Regions from separate parts of the Candidatus Thiodiazotropha sp. AKAK3 genome, predicted to be linked through region 2. Evidence: predicted binding sites of a transcription regulator. Region 2 holds the regulator's gene; each other region holds the start of a gene.
The links. The regulator FliA, encoded in region 2, starts transcription of late flagellar genes. The targets are predictions, from matches to a motif close to GCTAAAGTTNNNNNNNNNNCNGCCGATA.
Positions count from the first base shown of each region.

Region 1: the regulator FliA is predicted to act here: its motif matches at 2,096-2,123, upstream of AC4IE7_RS08085 (methyl-accepting chemotaxis protein).
Region 3: the regulator FliA is predicted to act here: its motif matches at 878-905, upstream of AC4IE7_RS01200 (chemotaxis protein CheV).
Region 4: the regulator FliA is predicted to act here: its motif matches at 1,182-1,209, upstream of AC4IE7_RS01950 (methyl-accepting chemotaxis protein).

Region 1 covers NZ_JBSYOQ010000042.1:74,484-78,551, forward strand. The annotation lists gene AC4IE7_RS08075 (putative bifunctional diguanylate cyclase/phosphodiesterase) at 1-342, shown strand, start outside; gene sthA (Si-specific NAD(P)(+) transhydrogenase) at 643-2,040, shown strand; gene AC4IE7_RS08085 (methyl-accepting chemotaxis protein) at 2,165-3,286, shown strand; gene AC4IE7_RS08090 (DMT family transporter) at 3,471-3,785, opposite strand.
Region 2 covers NZ_JBSYOQ010000025.1:2,435-6,502, reverse strand. The annotation lists gene AC4IE7_RS04465 (chemotaxis protein CheA) at 1-393, opposite strand, end outside; gene AC4IE7_RS04460 (protein phosphatase CheZ) at 465-1,199, opposite strand; gene cheY (chemotaxis response regulator CheY) at 1,226-1,597, opposite strand; gene AC4IE7_RS04450 (RNA polymerase sigma factor FliA) at 1,675-2,421, opposite strand; gene AC4IE7_RS04445 (MinD/ParA family ATP-binding protein) at 2,427-3,305, opposite strand; gene flhF (flagellar biosynthesis GTPase FlhF) at 3,292-4,068, opposite strand, start outside.
Region 3 covers NZ_JBSYOQ010000013.1:1,146-5,213, forward strand. The annotation lists gene AC4IE7_RS01200 (chemotaxis protein CheV) at 1-828, opposite strand, end outside; gene flgA (flagellar basal body P-ring formation chaperone FlgA) at 987-1,700, shown strand; gene flgM (flagellar biosynthesis anti-sigma factor FlgM) at 1,790-2,113, shown strand; gene AC4IE7_RS01215 (flagella synthesis protein FlgN) at 2,119-2,604, shown strand; gene AC4IE7_RS01220 (hypothetical protein) at 2,919-3,458, shown strand; gene AC4IE7_RS01225 (TIGR04282 family arsenosugar biosynthesis glycosyltransferase) at 3,437-4,068, opposite strand, start outside.
Region 4 covers NZ_JBSYOQ010000017.1:2,074-6,141, forward strand. The annotation lists gene AC4IE7_RS01940 (c-type cytochrome domain-containing protein) at 130-510, opposite strand; gene AC4IE7_RS01945 (c-type cytochrome) at 683-1,000, opposite strand; gene AC4IE7_RS01950 (methyl-accepting chemotaxis protein) at 1,253-2,860, shown strand; gene cysS (cysteine--tRNA ligase) at 3,076-4,068, shown strand, end outside.

The DNA of each region.
Region 1 (4,068 bases), on a different contig from region 2:
ACCCTGGCCATCGATGATTTCGGTACAGGCCAATCATCTCTTGCGTATATTAAGAATCTGCCTATTGATGTAATTAAGATTGACCGAATGCTGATCAAAGACATCACCACTCAGGAGACTGATGCAATCATCGTTGAAGGAACGATCAGCATGGCAAGAAAACTGGGCATCAAAATTGTTGCTGAGGGTATTGAGGAGCAGCAGACATTAGATCGTCTTAAAAACTATGAATGCAATATTGTCCAAGGTGATCTGATCGCACCTGCAATGGAACTTGATGGATTTATGGAATTTTGCCGTGAATCAAAGCAGATTAACGATCAGCATCAATTAGGCAGATGACGGTGTTTATGATCCCCCCTCTCCCGCATGGGGAGAGGGGAGTAAGATCCCAGTTGCATACTCACCCTCCCCTTACCACTCTGATGATTTGTAATTGTTCTGCTTTTTATTCTCTACTGAGTAATGCTTTTACATCTCTCAAATCTCACTAGGGTCAGATAACAGAGAGATCGAATGTCCACTGACTTATGGGGTTCTGGCATCAATGTCTCTGGTTGATTTGATTTCGCAGTGAATGCTGCACCGCGAAATTACTGATAGACTGTTGCCTAGACAAGCTGAACCAATGGCGGAGTAGCAATGAGTGCAAAGCATTTTGATGTAGTAGTGATTGGCAGTGGTCCCGGTGGTGAAGGGGCTGCCATGAAGCTGGTAAAGAGCGGCAAGCGGGTAGCGGTAATCGAAGCACATGACAAAGTGGGCGGAGGATGCACCCATTGGGGCACGATCCCTTCCAAGGCACTTCGACACAACATTCAGTTGCTGCGCGACTATCGGAAGAATCCCCTCTTCCAACATACTCAGGATCAGATTCAGGTCGAATATTCCGATCTGCTTCAAGCTACCGGCAAGGTGATCAGCGAACAGGTGCGCAGTCGCCTGCGACACTATGCCCGAAATAGAATCGATGTCATTCATGGCAGAGCAAGATTCATCGATACTCACCGACTGGAGATCATGCAGGATCGGGGGGTGAGTGAAGAGGTCACAGGGGATCACTTTGTGATTGCAACCGGGTCGCGCCCTTACCATCCCAAGGATATCGATTTCAACCATCCCAGAGTATTGGATAGTGATTCGGTACTACGTCTCGACAGTACACCCGACTCCATCACCATCTATGGTGCTGGTGTGATCGGTTGTGAATACGCTTCGATCTTCTGCAATCTCGATGTCAAAGTTAATCTGGTCAACACCCGCGACCGCCTACTATCTTTTCTGGATGATGAAATCACCGATGCACTGAGTTACCACCTGCGTAACCAGGGAACCGTGATTCGCCACGACGAGGAGTACGAGCAGGTTGAACCAATGGATGACGGGGTCGTTCTGCACTGTAAGTCGGGTAAAAAATTCAAGACCGATGTTCTACTCTGGGCCAACGGACGCAGTGGTAATACTGAACAGATGGGACTGGAAGAGATAGGAGTCACTGTAAACCATCGTGGCCAGATCGAAATCGATAAAACCTATGCCACCTCACTACCCCATATCTATGCTGTGGGTGATGTGGTGGGCCCCCCTGCCCTGGCCAGTGCCAGTTACGATCAGGGTCGTTTTGTTGGTGCCCAGATAGCTACCGGTAGCGCAGACTGGCAACTCATCGATGACTTTCCAACTGGAATCTATACCCTGCCTGAGATCAGTTCTCTTGGCCGGACCGAACGGGAACTCACTGCCAGCAAGATCCCTTATGAGGTAGGCCAGGCCAGTTTCCGCACCATCGCGCGGGCGCAGATTACCGGTCATGATGTGGGTATGCTGAAGCTGTTGTTTCATCGTGAAACCCTGGAAATCCTTGGCATCCACTGTTTTGGCGAACAGGCTTCCGAGATTGTTCACATAGGGCAGGCCATCATGGCTCAACCCGGGGAAGCCAACAGTCTGCTCTATTTCGCAGAAACCACATTCAACTACCCAACTATGGCAGAAGCTTATCGTGTGGCTGCCCTGAACGGGCTGAACCGAATATTCTAAACTGGGTCTGGCCATCGTAGTCTGAAGATCTGGCCAGGCGCAGCCAAATATCCCTGCTAAAGCTATCAAGAAAACTGACGCTATCTATATCTAACTCTAAATGGATCGGCATGGAGATACCAGTATGGGATGGTTCAATAGGAAGGATAAGGCTCACATTGTAGAGCTTGAGTCGGAAAATAATAAACTGAGGGAGAAAGCTGCAGCACTTGAGGAACAACTGGACAGGCAGTCTGAAACCCTAACCTCACTTCAACAGCACTCATCCGGGGAGTCTCAACTCAATGAGTTGATGACCTTCGAAAACTCGCAGATGAAAGCTGGCTTGGGTATTATTCAATCCGACCTGGCCGATTCAGTCGTATCAGCAAAACACACCTTAAGCTGTGCTACGAATGTGCGCTCACATTTTACAGGTCTGACAACTGATATATCTCATATCACAGAGGCATTGGATGACCTCTCCAGACTCTCTACTCATGCAGAAGGCTCTGTAAAAAACATGTCTTCCCGCGCCACTGAAATCAGCTCAATTCTGGCATTTATAAGGGGCATTGCAGAGCAGACCAATCTCCTCGCTTTGAATGCAGCTATTGAAGCAGCGCGAGCTGGAGAGCAGGGACGAGGTTTTGCCGTAGTTGCTGATGAAGTACGAGGTCTTGCAGACAAGACACAATCAGCAATCAGTGACACCAACGATGTAATCCAATCCATGCAACAAAACGTGGAATCTGTTGGTGGTGACTCAACCCGACTGATCGAGTGTATTGACGATGTCCAGGGCAAGGTAAAAGGGTTCGAAGAGAACCTCAAAAACATCAATGAAGAGGTTAAAGGCTACTTTGGTGATATATCGGCAACAACTGACAGTGTTTTTATGGGGCTGGCAAAGCTGGACCATATGTTGTGGAAGGTAAACACCTATCTCTCAATCAATCACGGCGAAGCTGCATTTGAATTTGTCGATCACCACAACTGCAGACTCGGTAAGTGGTACTACGAAGGCGAAGGTGATGAGTTTTTCTCATCCTCACCCTATTACAAAGCGCTGGAACAACCCCATGAGATTGTTCATAAAACGACACATGATATTTTCAAACTCCTTCAGAGTGAACGAGATTACAGCGCACTGATGAACGCGCTTAAAACGATGGAAGAGAACAGCATGGAAGTTTTCAGAAAACTCGATGAAATCAAACAGAGCGCTGAATCAGAAGGTGAATCAAGATATTCCAACATTTTGTGAATCTAAGACCCATGGCGCTCACTTAACTGCTATTGGTGGGGCTGGACCCCACCCTACAATACGAGCCCGATGGGCACGAGCACTGGTTTTAATGACTTTGCAGGAAATTCGCTTATACCTATCAATGGGAAAAGGTTGAAGTGCAGTTATTGATAGTCCTGATTCAATCATCCTCCCGACACCCTCAAGAGACAAACTTTAAGCCAATAATCGAACCGATCAATGTTGATATAAAAAAGAGCCTCATCCCCGTCAGTGGCTCAGAAAAAAGTATGGCTCCAAGCACAACCACCCCAACAGCACCAATTCCTGTCCACACCGCGTAAGCTGTCCCAATTGGAATGATTTGCATTGCCTTTGTTAAAGCATAAAAAGAGAGCAATGCAGACAGAGCAAACAATATCGTATAGCCAGGCTTGGTAAAGCCATCCGACAGTTTTAAAAAAACGGCGAAAAATATTTCAAATAATCCCGCAGCTAACAACCATAACCAGGCCATTGATGACTCCAAAGCTATTTTATTGTAAAAACAGAGTGACACGCTTTCCAGATAAGATACAAATTAGTGCGCAAAGATTAAAGCTATTGAATCAAAAAAAGGACACAAGCCTCATAATGGTGCAAATATTATTTTACAGACTATTTATATAGATAAAACGCATCTTACTGGTGCATGAAATATTTATAATTACTATAACTCAACACCGCTTAAGCTTTATCTTGGTGCAAAAAAAATAGTGCTATCCATGAGGCATTTATTTTACGTATGATGCGCCATGTCC
Region 2 (4,068 bases):
ACCTTCGGGCACAGCAAATGTATTCAGGCGTTGAATGAGACTGGGTTCGGCATGATCGGGCATGACCCCCTGGCGCACATCATTGAACATCGCATTCACGACATCCAGCACTTCAAGCACCGAATCCATTAAATCCGGCCCTACACTGCGCTGACCTTGGCGCAGGATATTAAATACGTCTTCTGCGCGGTGACAAACCTCAACCAATGGATCAATGGTGAGAAAGCCTGCGCCACCCTTGATGGTATGGAAACCACGAAAAACGGCGTTGAGCAGATCAAAATCGTCAGGTTGCTGCTCAAGGTCGACCAACTGCTCACTAAGCAGCTCAAGAATTTCTCCTGCCTCGACCAAAAAATCCTGAAGGATTTCGTCGTTGACATCGATGCTCATCTAACACTCCCGGTAACACTACCGAATATTGCCATTCTTATTGACTGATATATCGGTCTAAACCTGAATAACTAAAATCCAAGGCTGGAGAGCAGATCATCCACGTCATCCTGACTGGTCACTTGATCCCCTTGATCGAGACCTGGAATCGCCGGACCGGCCAACTCTTCGTTACTCTTCTTTTCGCTCCCTTCGTCAAACTTATCGCCCGTAATGCGGACCAACATTACCAATTTCTCTTCAACATCGTGAACCAGTGTGATCACCTTACGGATAATCTGGCCGGTGAGATCCTGAAAGTCCTGAGCCATTAGCACGTCAGAGAGGTTTTTATGCAGACTGGCGGCATCTTCTTTAGATTTGGCGAGATATTCAGACAAAGAAAGACTCAGATCCTTAAAGTCATCCTTATTCAGCATACGAGAACGCAATCGCTCCCACTGCTCCAATAATTCAGCGGATTGGGATTCAATGCCTTCAACCAACGGCATACTCTTTTCAACCGCTGTCAGGGTACGATCCGCAGATTGCTCAGTCATTGTAATGACATAACTGAGCCGTTCTTTGGCATCAGGTATTTCAAAACTGGTCATATCGTTGATGCGCGCATCGAGTAGAAACCCATTGATCGCATCATGCAGCTCGCGTGTCAAACGACCGACTTCAAGAAACAGTTGATCATTATTTGTAGGAGTGGTCAGTGCTGCGATCAGCCTTTCAGACTCCTCTTCATCGCCTGATTCCAAACTGCTGACCAACGCTTTGGCTGTATCTAAACGCAGCTGGTTATCCTGTTGTTGCCCCATAGTGAGAAACTCCCGGAGAAAAAAGGTTAACCCACGCGTTCAAAGATCTTACCGATCTTCTCTTCCAGGGTGGTTGCGGTAAAGGGCTTTACAACATAACCGTTGACGCCTGCCTGGGCTGCCTCAATAATCTGCTCGCGTTTAGACTCAGCTGTCACTAGAAGAACTGGCAGGCTAGCCAATTTCTCATCTGCTCGCACAGCCTTCAGTAGATCGATACCCGTCATGCCAGGCATATTCCAGTCTGAGACGAGAAAATCGAAATTCCCGCTCTGCAACATGGGCAATGCAGTCAAGCCATCGTCTGCCTCCTGGGTATTGTTGAAACCCAAGTCTCTCAGCAAGTTTTTGATAATTCGCCGCATTGTGGAGAAATCATCCACAATGAGGATCTTCATATTTTTGTCCAATGCTTACTCCCTCCTGTATTTTTACCGGTCATCTCCAATCACGGCATCTACAGGCCAACCAATTACTACTCTTCTTCGTGCACTAGTGAGAGCCATTCTGTCAGTCTAGAGCGCAATCGCAAGGTTGCCTGACTGTGTATCTGGCAGACCCGAGATTCACTGACACCCAACACATGCCCGATCTCCCGAAGATTCATTTCATCGTCATAATACATAGCGATCACCAATCGCTCCCGTTCAGGTAAACTGGCTATAGCCTCAGCCAGCGCCTTCTTGAAGGCATCCTTCTGCAAACCCTCAAAGGGGCTGTCCATCGGGCCTTCACGGGAAGCCGGAAAGCCATCACTGACTGCTGTCAATTCATCCAGACTGAATATCCGGCATCCGGTTGAGTCCTGCAGGATCTGATGATAATCCTCCAGGCTCATCTCAAGCGCCTGCGCCACCTCGATATCCCGAGCATCTCGACCCTCGGTGTTTTCGATTTCTCGCATCGCCTCGGCCACCATGCGTGCCTTACGATGCACAGAACGTGGTGTCCAATCACTACGCCTGATCTCATCCAGCATGGCACCCCTGATGCGGATACCCGCATAGGTCTCAAAACTGGCACCCTGAGTGGGATCATAGTTTTTGCTTGCTTCCAGCAAACCCAGCATACCTGCCTGGATCAGATCATCCGATTGCACATTAGGTGGCAATCGGTTCATCAAATGATAGGCGATCCTTTTGACCAGCCCTGCATGCTGGTTAACCAAGTCATTGTAGCTCTGCTGCTTTTGCACGGCGGTGTATGTCGCTAAACCGTTCACCGTCATTACTCCCCATATTGGCTTGAAAATTGGATCAGGCGTTCGACAAAAAACTGCAGATCACCACTGACTCCAGTTGGTACAGGCCAGTTATCGGCCTTCTTGGCTAAATTCTTGAACGCCTGCGCTACTCTCGATCTCGGAAAGGCCTCAACCACCGGTTTTTGACTCTTCACCGCTTTCCTGAGCTGCTCATCATACGGAATACTGCCCATGTAGCTGAGCATAACATCCAGATACTGATCAGTAACCCGACACATCTTGTTGTACAGATCGCGTCCTTCCTGAACAGTTTTGACCATATTGGCCAGTATACGAAAACGACTGATACCATGCTCTCGATTTAATAGTTTAATTATGGCATAGGCATCTGTAATTGATGCTGGCTCGTCACAGACAACCACAATCTGCTCCTGAGCCGCCCTGCTAAAGCTGATTACCAAATCAGAAATACCTGCTGCAGTATCGATCAGCAATATGTCCACATCATTGGCCAGCTCACTAAATGCATGAATCAATCCTGCATTTTCTGCTGGTGACATCTCCGCCATGTGCTGAATACCAGAGGCGCCCGGTACAACCCGCAAACCCTTTGGCCCGGTGACAATGATATCCTCAAGGGAAGCTTCACCCCGCATCACATGGGAGAGGTTTAGTTTAGCATGTAATCCAAGTACCACGTCCAGATTAGCCAACCCCATATCCGCATCCAACAGCATCACCCGCCGTCCCATTTCGGAGAGGGCAATCCCCAGGTTGGCGGAAATATTGGTTTTACCCACGCCCCCCTTGCCGCCAGTAACAGCAATTACTCTAACAGGTTCTGGGTTAACCATCCTACGTAGTCCGGTTGCCTGGTCTTCGATATGTTCAGACATTTGCATGTTCGCTCATTCCTCCGAAGGCCATAGCCAGATACTCCTCATCGGGTTGATGTTCTGTCTGTTGCGTCATTTCAACAGCCTGCCTTATTAGTACTTCGGATCGGGCAACATGAATATCTTCAGGTACCCGCTGGCCATCAGTGGTAAACGCCAGGGGAAGCCTTGCTTCCAGTAACGCAGAAAACACACCACCGAGGGAGGCGGCTTCATCCATTTTTGTCAGGATTGCAGCCACAGGTGAGATAGCACCAAATGAACGAATCGCGTGAGTCAGAGCGCTACGCTGTGTAGTCGCTGAGAGTGTCAGTAAGGCCTTCACCGGATGATTACCCTGATTCAAGAGCGCTAGACGCTCTGTCAATTTCAGATCCCGTTGACCCATTCCTGCTGTGTCGATCAATACCAGGCGTTTTTCTGCAAATGCATGCAGAGCACTACTCAACTCCTCAGGGGAAGTGACGCTGCGAACAGGCACATCCAGAATTTGACCATAGTTCTGTAACTGTTCCTGAGCACCAATGCGATAGCTGTCCGCTGAAATCAGTGCCAGATGGCGATTACCATGGCGCAAACAAAACTTTGCCGCCAGTTTGGCGATGGTTGTTGTCTTTCCAACGCCGGTTGGGCCGACCAGAGCCAGAATACCTCCGGCATTAAGCAGATCGTCATGCTCAACCAGAAATTCCCGACCGAGATGATTCAAAGCCTGTCTCCAGGCCAGTTCAGGGGTCTCAGCATCCTCTGCCCGATAGGCCAATTCACG
Region 3 (4,068 bases), on a different contig from region 2:
AACCATACTCTCATTGAATACACCACTTAATGAAGAGTGAAGAATAACATACAGGTCAGTCAGCTTCGGATTTTCTCGAATTGCGCTCACCAGGGAGTAACCATCCATCTTTGGCATCTCAATATCCGAAATCACCATCGCCAGCCAGTCACTCACCTTACCCTCTTCAGACCAGCTTTCAAGGTGCTTCAAAGCCTCTTTGCCATCCTTTGCAAGGATCGCCTCCAGCCCGATCTCTTCAAGCACCTTCTTGATCTGATTACGAGCTACCATCGAGTCATCCACAACCAAGACTTTAAAGGCTGTAACATCCGCACCTTCTACGTCTATCGGCTTGGTGATCTCTTCATCAATCCCCAAAACTTCACTCAACACCTTTTCAACATCGATTATCTCTATCAAATCACCTTCAATTTCGGTGACTGCAGTCATATAACTGTTCCGACCCACCCCTTGTGGTGGAGGGAGTATATCCTCCCAATGGGTATTGACAATTCGCTCCACGTTACCGACAAGGAAGGCCAGCAACCGCCGGTTGTATTCGGTGATGATAATAAAATAGTCTTTGGCATTGCCCATCTTCGGTCCGCCAATGGCATGACAAAGATCCATGACCGGGATGTTGTTGCCACGTATTGAGGCGACTCCCCTTATATTCTCATGGGAACCAGGCAGTGCAGTTAGAGGTGGACACTGAACCACCTCCTTCACCTTGAAGACGTTAATGCCAAAAATCTGACGCCCTGATAGACGAAACAGCAGTAATTCAAGACGATTCTGTCCAGCCAGCTTGGTTCTTTGGTCAACACTGTCTAACATTGACGCCATTCTCTGACACCTCAATCTAGTGATATATATTGAATTTCATCAATAGGTATGGCGGCTTGCAGGCCTCGACCTTTAGGCTTAATAAATTCAACAGCCAGATCCATTTATCCACGGCACATTGCTTGCATAGTTTATTGGCAAATAGGTGGAGATACAGAATGATCAATCCGAAAGCACTAGGACTCAGAATACTGCTGGGACTGCTCCTGGCAGGATCTGCCTCTGCCCAGCCCACGGATAATGAACATCAGTCCCATCAATCCATTGCTGATGCAGCCAGAGACTACTTACAATCGACTCTGACCCAGGATGTGGCAGGAGCAACCATAAAAATCTCCTCCTTGGATCATCGACTCAAATTAAAGCAATGTGAAACTCCTCTGGAGGCTTTCAGCCCCCCTGGTGGCGTCAAGCTGGGACGCACCTCTGTAGGCGTCAGATGTACCTCCCCTGCCCCCTGGTCACTCTATATATCTGCCAATGTAGGCATTCAGGCCCCGGTCGTCTTTGCCGTCAGAGACCTGCCCAGAGGAGAGGCGATCGACAGTAAAGATCTTAAAATAAAAATATCCGATACCAGCCACCTGCTCCGCGGATATTTTGAGTCTGTTGACGAAGTGGTGGGACAGACCCTGAAGCGAACTCTGCGCAGAGGCCAGGTTGTCACCCCATCGATGCTGGTGGTAAGAAAAACCATAAAACGGGGAGACCAGGTAACCATTCTGGCAGGCTCTGGTGGTATCCAGGTGCGAATGCAAGGCAAAGCCATTAAACAAGGCAACCCTGGAGATCTGATTACGGTAGTGAACAGCAAGTCAAAGAAGAAGATTGAGGCACGAGTTGTATCGAAGGGATTGGTGATGGTCGACTGAAGTCTGTTACACAGAAATTCGATCTATGATTTAAGTTGCATTAACATAAGACGATATTAGCTTTGTATACATCTCATTGAGGTAGCACGATGCCCATTCAAATCAATAGTCTTTCAAGCCGGAATCTGAAAGGAACGGGCAAGAGCGGCAAAAGTGGCAAGACACAAAGCTCGGGGAAGGCCGGCGGAAGCAAAGCCCCGTCAGCAGCTGCAGCAACCTCAGGCGGCGATCGCCTCGATCTTACCGGTGATGCCGGAAAACTACAGGAACTTGAGGGAAGAATCGCCAATATGCCGATTGTTGATGCACAGAAGGTCGAAGCCGTACAACAAGCCCTTGCGAATGGAAGTTTTACTATCGACCCTAAAACAGCAGCCGATAAAATGCTGGCTATGGAACTCTCTCTTCCTTAACCGATATGCCAAACAATACTCAACATCAAACTACTTTTAGCAAGCTCCTGAATAGCGAAATTGAGCAGACTAATAGCCTGCTTGAGTTACTGAAGCGGGAATTTGAACTTTTAAAAGCCCCCCCTTCAAAAGCACTGGAAGAGTTGACCGAACAAAAAAAGCAGTTGCTCTTAGAAGTAGAAAAGAGCGTCTCACAGCACAATCAGCTGCTGGTTTCCCAAGGATATAGTTCTGACCGAAAGGGAAATAAAGCGTTTATTCAGCAGTGCCAGAACAGTGATCAGTTGGATCAACTCTGGCGTCAATTCTCATCACTGCTGGAAGCGTGTCAGAAACAGAATGAGATCAATGGGGGGGCAGTGCAACTGAATCAACATCAGGTCGCACAAGCTCTGGATATTCTGCGAGGTTGTGCAAATAGTGACAAGACCTATGGTCCGGCTGGAGAGTCCCGCCCAACCACCAGCTCGAAATCACTTGGAAAGGCATAGCGGCCCACTAGCAGACTTTCGCACCCCCGCTCGATATAAGGTGCCCTTAATCGCAGAAATCGTCTATTTTAGAAGCAAGATACCAACGAAACACTAATTCTGAGCTTCATCATCGACTGTTTCAGCTATTTTCTAATTAAATTTAGTCATTTGGAGGAATCCAACGTGACCTCGCACAGCCAAAAGCACTATACTTGACGTGGTAAGGGATAGAGACCGTCACATGATGTGATTTTTAGGCGCTAAGTGCCCAAATGGAATTTAGAAAGGAAGCCTACTAAAACACAGATCCTCAGCCTAAATCTGGAGAAATGATGACAAGAGTTACCCTGTTCCGCCTGTTACCCGCTGTACTGTTTCTGCTTGTCTGTGCGAGTGCAAATGCAGTGGAAATGAGGCAAAATTTCACCCTGACAGGGACCAATGGCGAGACCGGCAGTGGTTTTTTTACCTGGGATGACGCGGTTATCCTTGACGGAAGCATTCTTCCACTCGGCAGCGTTATATCCGGATCTCTCACCGTTACAGGTGGCACCACTACAGGAGGAACTCAAACATTTGCACTTGCAGACTGGACGGTAGGCATCCTGCGTTTAACACCTGATTTCGCCGTTGATTTAAACATCTCTGCTAATAACGGAGTAACGACTCTGGCGATTTTTAACACTTATGAAACCGACGCTTCCTGGGGCTCGAGACTGACATTGATTCCTGGTGCCACTGTATTGGCAAATCCACCAGCTAACCCACGGGCTATCCCATTACTGGACTCCCCCGGTCTAATCATCATTTCACTGCTACTGGCTTTGACCGGCCTCTGGCAAGTAAAGCGTCAATCGAGCAAGAGGTCTTGACCGTCCACCTCGATACCCAGAGCTTTAAGTTTTTTCAACTCTTCGGGGCGATCCAGATCCCACAGTAGCGGCAGTTCACGCCAACTCCACTCCAGACTACGTAGTGCGCTCCTGGTGGTTTCAGCAACGTCTTCTGTTCCCCAATTGTGGCCTCTGAATAGTTCGGCTGCTGCTGCTTTCAAACCCAACAGCACATAACCTCCATCCTGGGCTGGCCCCAATACAGCATCCTCAGTCTCCAACCAGGTAAAGGCCTGCTGTATATGATCAACTGTCAGTGGAGGAGAGTCGACACCAATCAGCACTACCTTTTGATAGTGACGCAGGGCTCTGTTTGCCGCATTAAACATACGCTCACCAAGATCACTTCCCTGCTGATAGTGAACTGTAAAATCGTAATCTTCAGCCAGTGTTTGTATCAACGGATGAGCTTTATTCGAGCTGAGCCAAAGCTGGATTTGATAGTTTTTCTCTTTCGCCAGCCAATGGATCTCTCTTTGCAGTAAGCGGCTATAGAGTTCTGCCGCACCCTCTGCACCAAGTGCAGGAATCAATCGGGTTTTCACCTTCCCAACTTCAGGGATCTTGCTAAATACAAGCACGGCATTTG
Region 4 (4,068 bases), on a different contig from region 2:
GGGATCGTCAATACATTATGAAGCTATCTGCAAGCGTCGCAAAAAACAAAAAGCCCGTAAACCATGAGTGACTCAAGGTTTACGGGCTTTGGTGTATTCTTATCTACATAGTATCTAAAAGGGCGAGGATCAGTTGTCTTTCGCGCCCTGACTTATCCAGTGCTCAATTTTTGTGATCTCAGCTTCTGAGAGGGCTTCCTTACCATGGGGCATACGTATTGATGGATCCACTTTGCCAGAAACGAGACGATAAAATGAACTGGAGAGAGGATCTCCCGCAACAACTACAGGCCCAAACTTAGTTCCTTTCATCATGCTGGCATAGTCTTGGGTGATAAAGCCACTCGCTTCTGCGCCGGCACCACCAGCCAAATGACACTCAGTACAATATTTATCGATTATTGGCTTGATTTCAGATTTAAAACTGACCGGTGCCGGTCCGGCACTACAACCCACCAGCAATAGAGTTGAAAGGGTTGATAACAAAACCAGTGTTTTAGGTCTGAACATAGAGAACTCCTTAAGAATTATGCTTATTGTAGGCCTTGGCAAAGTACTATTGGTTTGCAGGACTACCTGAAAATTGCCAACCAAGGTTTAATTCGACTTCTGTCATTTATTTTATATTCTAGCTCAGGAAGTGGCGTCAGAAAAAACCGTTATTCAAACTGAACCACTTCTTCTATTTCAATGTCATGATCCATTCAATCACACCTTTTATCTTATCTTCGCTGGCTGGGCTGGGAGGCATCATTGCAGTGCCCCATACCAGGGCTTCACCAGGTTTGCTCCCGGATTTGACCTTGTTGGTCAGTCGGTCAACCGCTCCAGCGTCGCCAGCGTATTTTGCGGCGACATCCTTGAATGCCGGGCCAACCAGTTTTGCATCCACTTTATGGCAGCCTGAGCATCCGGACTGCATTGCCAACATTTCACTTGCATAAGCAGAGGGTGTTGCTACAGCAGCGGCTACGATTAAAGCATATGCGAATTTGCGCATCGGATATCTCCAGAATCATTTACTTAGGCAGTTCTGTCAAATTTTCCCAGTTATAAGGGGAAACTCTCTCAGGAGGTTCCTCTAAACTGCCTGGATTTAGTTGTGACAATCTATTTGTCGGGAGAAATTGAAGATTCTTTAGGATTTTAACAGCTACAACGGAAAGATATTTAGGATTAAAATTCAAGTGTCTGCACTATTTGCCGAAATATTATCCAGTAGTTAAACAGTTTAAATATTCTGGGTTGAGCAATGGCTAAACATATTTCTGTGCAGTGGAAGATAGTCACGCCAATGGCGTTGATATTCATCTTAATCATGTCAGTAGTAACCATTTATTCGGCTCAACAGCAAAAGGACAGGCTTTTGAGTCTATCGGAACATCAGATTTTTGATGTTCTGCATGGTTACCTGGATAGTCTGAACGCAATGATGTTTACCGGTACCATGGGTAACCGGGAACTACTGCGGGATAAAATTCAAAAACGCGATGGTGTGATTGAAGTTCGAATGTTGCGTGCTGAGGCTGTAAACAAGACATTCGGCGTCGGCTTCGATCATGAAAAACCCCTCGATGATCTCGATCGGCGCGCCTTGAATGGTGAGCAGATTATCGAAGTTAAAGAGGTGAAGGGTGAAAGGATTTTAACCATCATCGAGCCTTTCGCTGCAGTTTCTGACCGAAATGGTACTAATTGTCTGACCTGCCACCAATTGCCGGAAGGGACTATTCTGGGAGCAGGGCGACTCAGTTTTTCCATGGGAGAGCGTGATAAGGCGATTGATCATGAACTGTTAGTAGGCGCTGGAATCAATTTTCTTGTCTTGATAATAGGGCTCTTCATAATCAGTGTGATTGTGCGCAAGGTCGTGATTAAACCACTGCATGGTTTAAAACAGACTATGGACCAGGTAGGTGCAGATTCTGATCTCCGTCCAAGAGTTACCTTGGGAGCAAATGATGAGTTTCGGGAAGTTGGGGAAGCGGTGAACAGTATGCTTGGCCAATTCCAACCGACCATCAATGATTTGGCCCATACTATGGATGGCTTGGCCAGTTCAGCAGAGAGAATGGCGCAGGTGACCAAGGTTACCCGAGATGGTGTCGATGAGCAGGAGAAAGAGACGGAGCAGCTGACAGTAGCCATTGGTGAGCTTACTGTTGCTGCAGAACGGGTGGCTCACAATGCGGCAGGCGCTGAACAGGCCGCTGCTGATGCCAAGAACAATGCCAGTGCAGGCGGCGAAGTGGTTACCCAGGTATCCAATTCAATTATCCGACTGGCCAAACGTGTCGATGACGCAGCAGATGTGGTCAAACGACTGGCTGAGGGAACTCAAAATATCGGCCAGGTTTCTGAATCGATAACTGCCATTGCGGAACAGACGAATCTGCTGGCCCTGAATGCAGCAATCGAGGCAGCTCGGGCTGGTGAACAGGGACGAGGTTTTGCTGTGGTTGCTGATGAGGTACGCAATCTCGCCCAGAGGACTCAGGAAGCGACCCACGAGATACAGGGGATAATTGAACAGTTGATCTCTTCATCTGATCAGGCGGTAAAAGTTATGGATGGAAGCAAGCAGGAAGCAGAGCAAAGTGTCTCTGACTCAAGCCGAGCCGGAGAGGCCCTGCAGCAGATTGCAAATGCTGTGGAGATGATCAGCGAGATGAATGCCCAGATCTCTACGGCTGCGTCTGAGCAGACTAGCGTCGCCACTGAGATCAACAAAAACATCATTGCGATCAGTGAAGTCTCCCATCAGACCGTAGAGGGAACCTGTCGCACACTCAAAGAGAGTGAAGAGGTTGCGCAGATCTCACAGAAACTCGATAAAATGGTTAGCCAGTTTAAAGTGTGACTGAGAACCACTACCCGGTTGGATTTTAGCAATCTCCGGGTGAAATAGATTGGTGGCTAAGCGGCCCGGCCGTACACGTAAGTGTCGGTCGGGCTTCTTTATTTATGGGATTAATAAAAGTTCTTTCATTACCCTGTCCAAATGATTGGCTATGAAGGCAACCCCCTTTTCGTTAATATGCCAGGGTTTCATCTCAGTAGGACAGGCTCGGAAATATGCTGACAATCTATAACGATCTCACCAATAGAAAGGAAACCTTTAAACCCCTGGAAAGCGGAAAGGCCAGCATGTACGTGTGTGGCATGACGGTATACGACTTGTGCCATCTTGGGCATGCCAGGGTGATGGTGGTGTTCGATGTGGTCTATCGATATCTCCAGGCCAGTGGCTACCAGGTCACCTACATCCGCAATATCACCGATGTCGATGACAAGATCATCAAACGTGCAAATGAGAAGGGGATACCCTTTACCGAACTCACTGAGCAGTTTATTCAGGCAATGCATGAGGATGCTGATGCCCTGGGGGTTTTACGTCCCTCAGATGAGCCTAAGGCGACCCAGCATATGGATCAGATCCTGGAGATGATTGAACAGCTGATTGAGAGAGGGCATGCCTATGCAGCCGACAATGGTGACGTCTACTACGATGTACGCAGCTTTCCCGGCTACGGCAAGCTATCGGGTAAATCGATTGAGGATCTGCGATCAGGTGCCCGAGTTGAGCCAGGGGACGCAAAGCGGGATCCCCTCGATTTTGCGTTGTGGAAAGCGGCAAAACCAGACGAGCCTGCCTGGGATTCACCGTGGGGACGGGGTCGCCCTGGTTGGCATATCGAATGTTCAGCCATGTCGACCAAGGCACTGGGCAACAGCTTCGATATTCATGGTGGTGGTGCTGACCTGACCTTCCCTCATCATGAGAATGAGATAGCCCAATCTGAAGGTGCCACGGGACACCCCTTCGTCAACTATTGGATGCACAATGGTTTCGTGCGCATCAATGATGAAAAGATGTCCAAGTCTCTGGGTAACTTCTTCACGGTAAGAGAGATCCTTGAACGTTATAAAGCCGAAGAGGTGCGCTATTTCATCCTCACCAGTCAATATCGCTCACCACTCAATTATGATACTGAGCATCTGGACAATGCGCGGGCCGCATTGACCCGATTCTATAACGCGTTAAGGGGCCTGCCTCTTGTGAAAGCA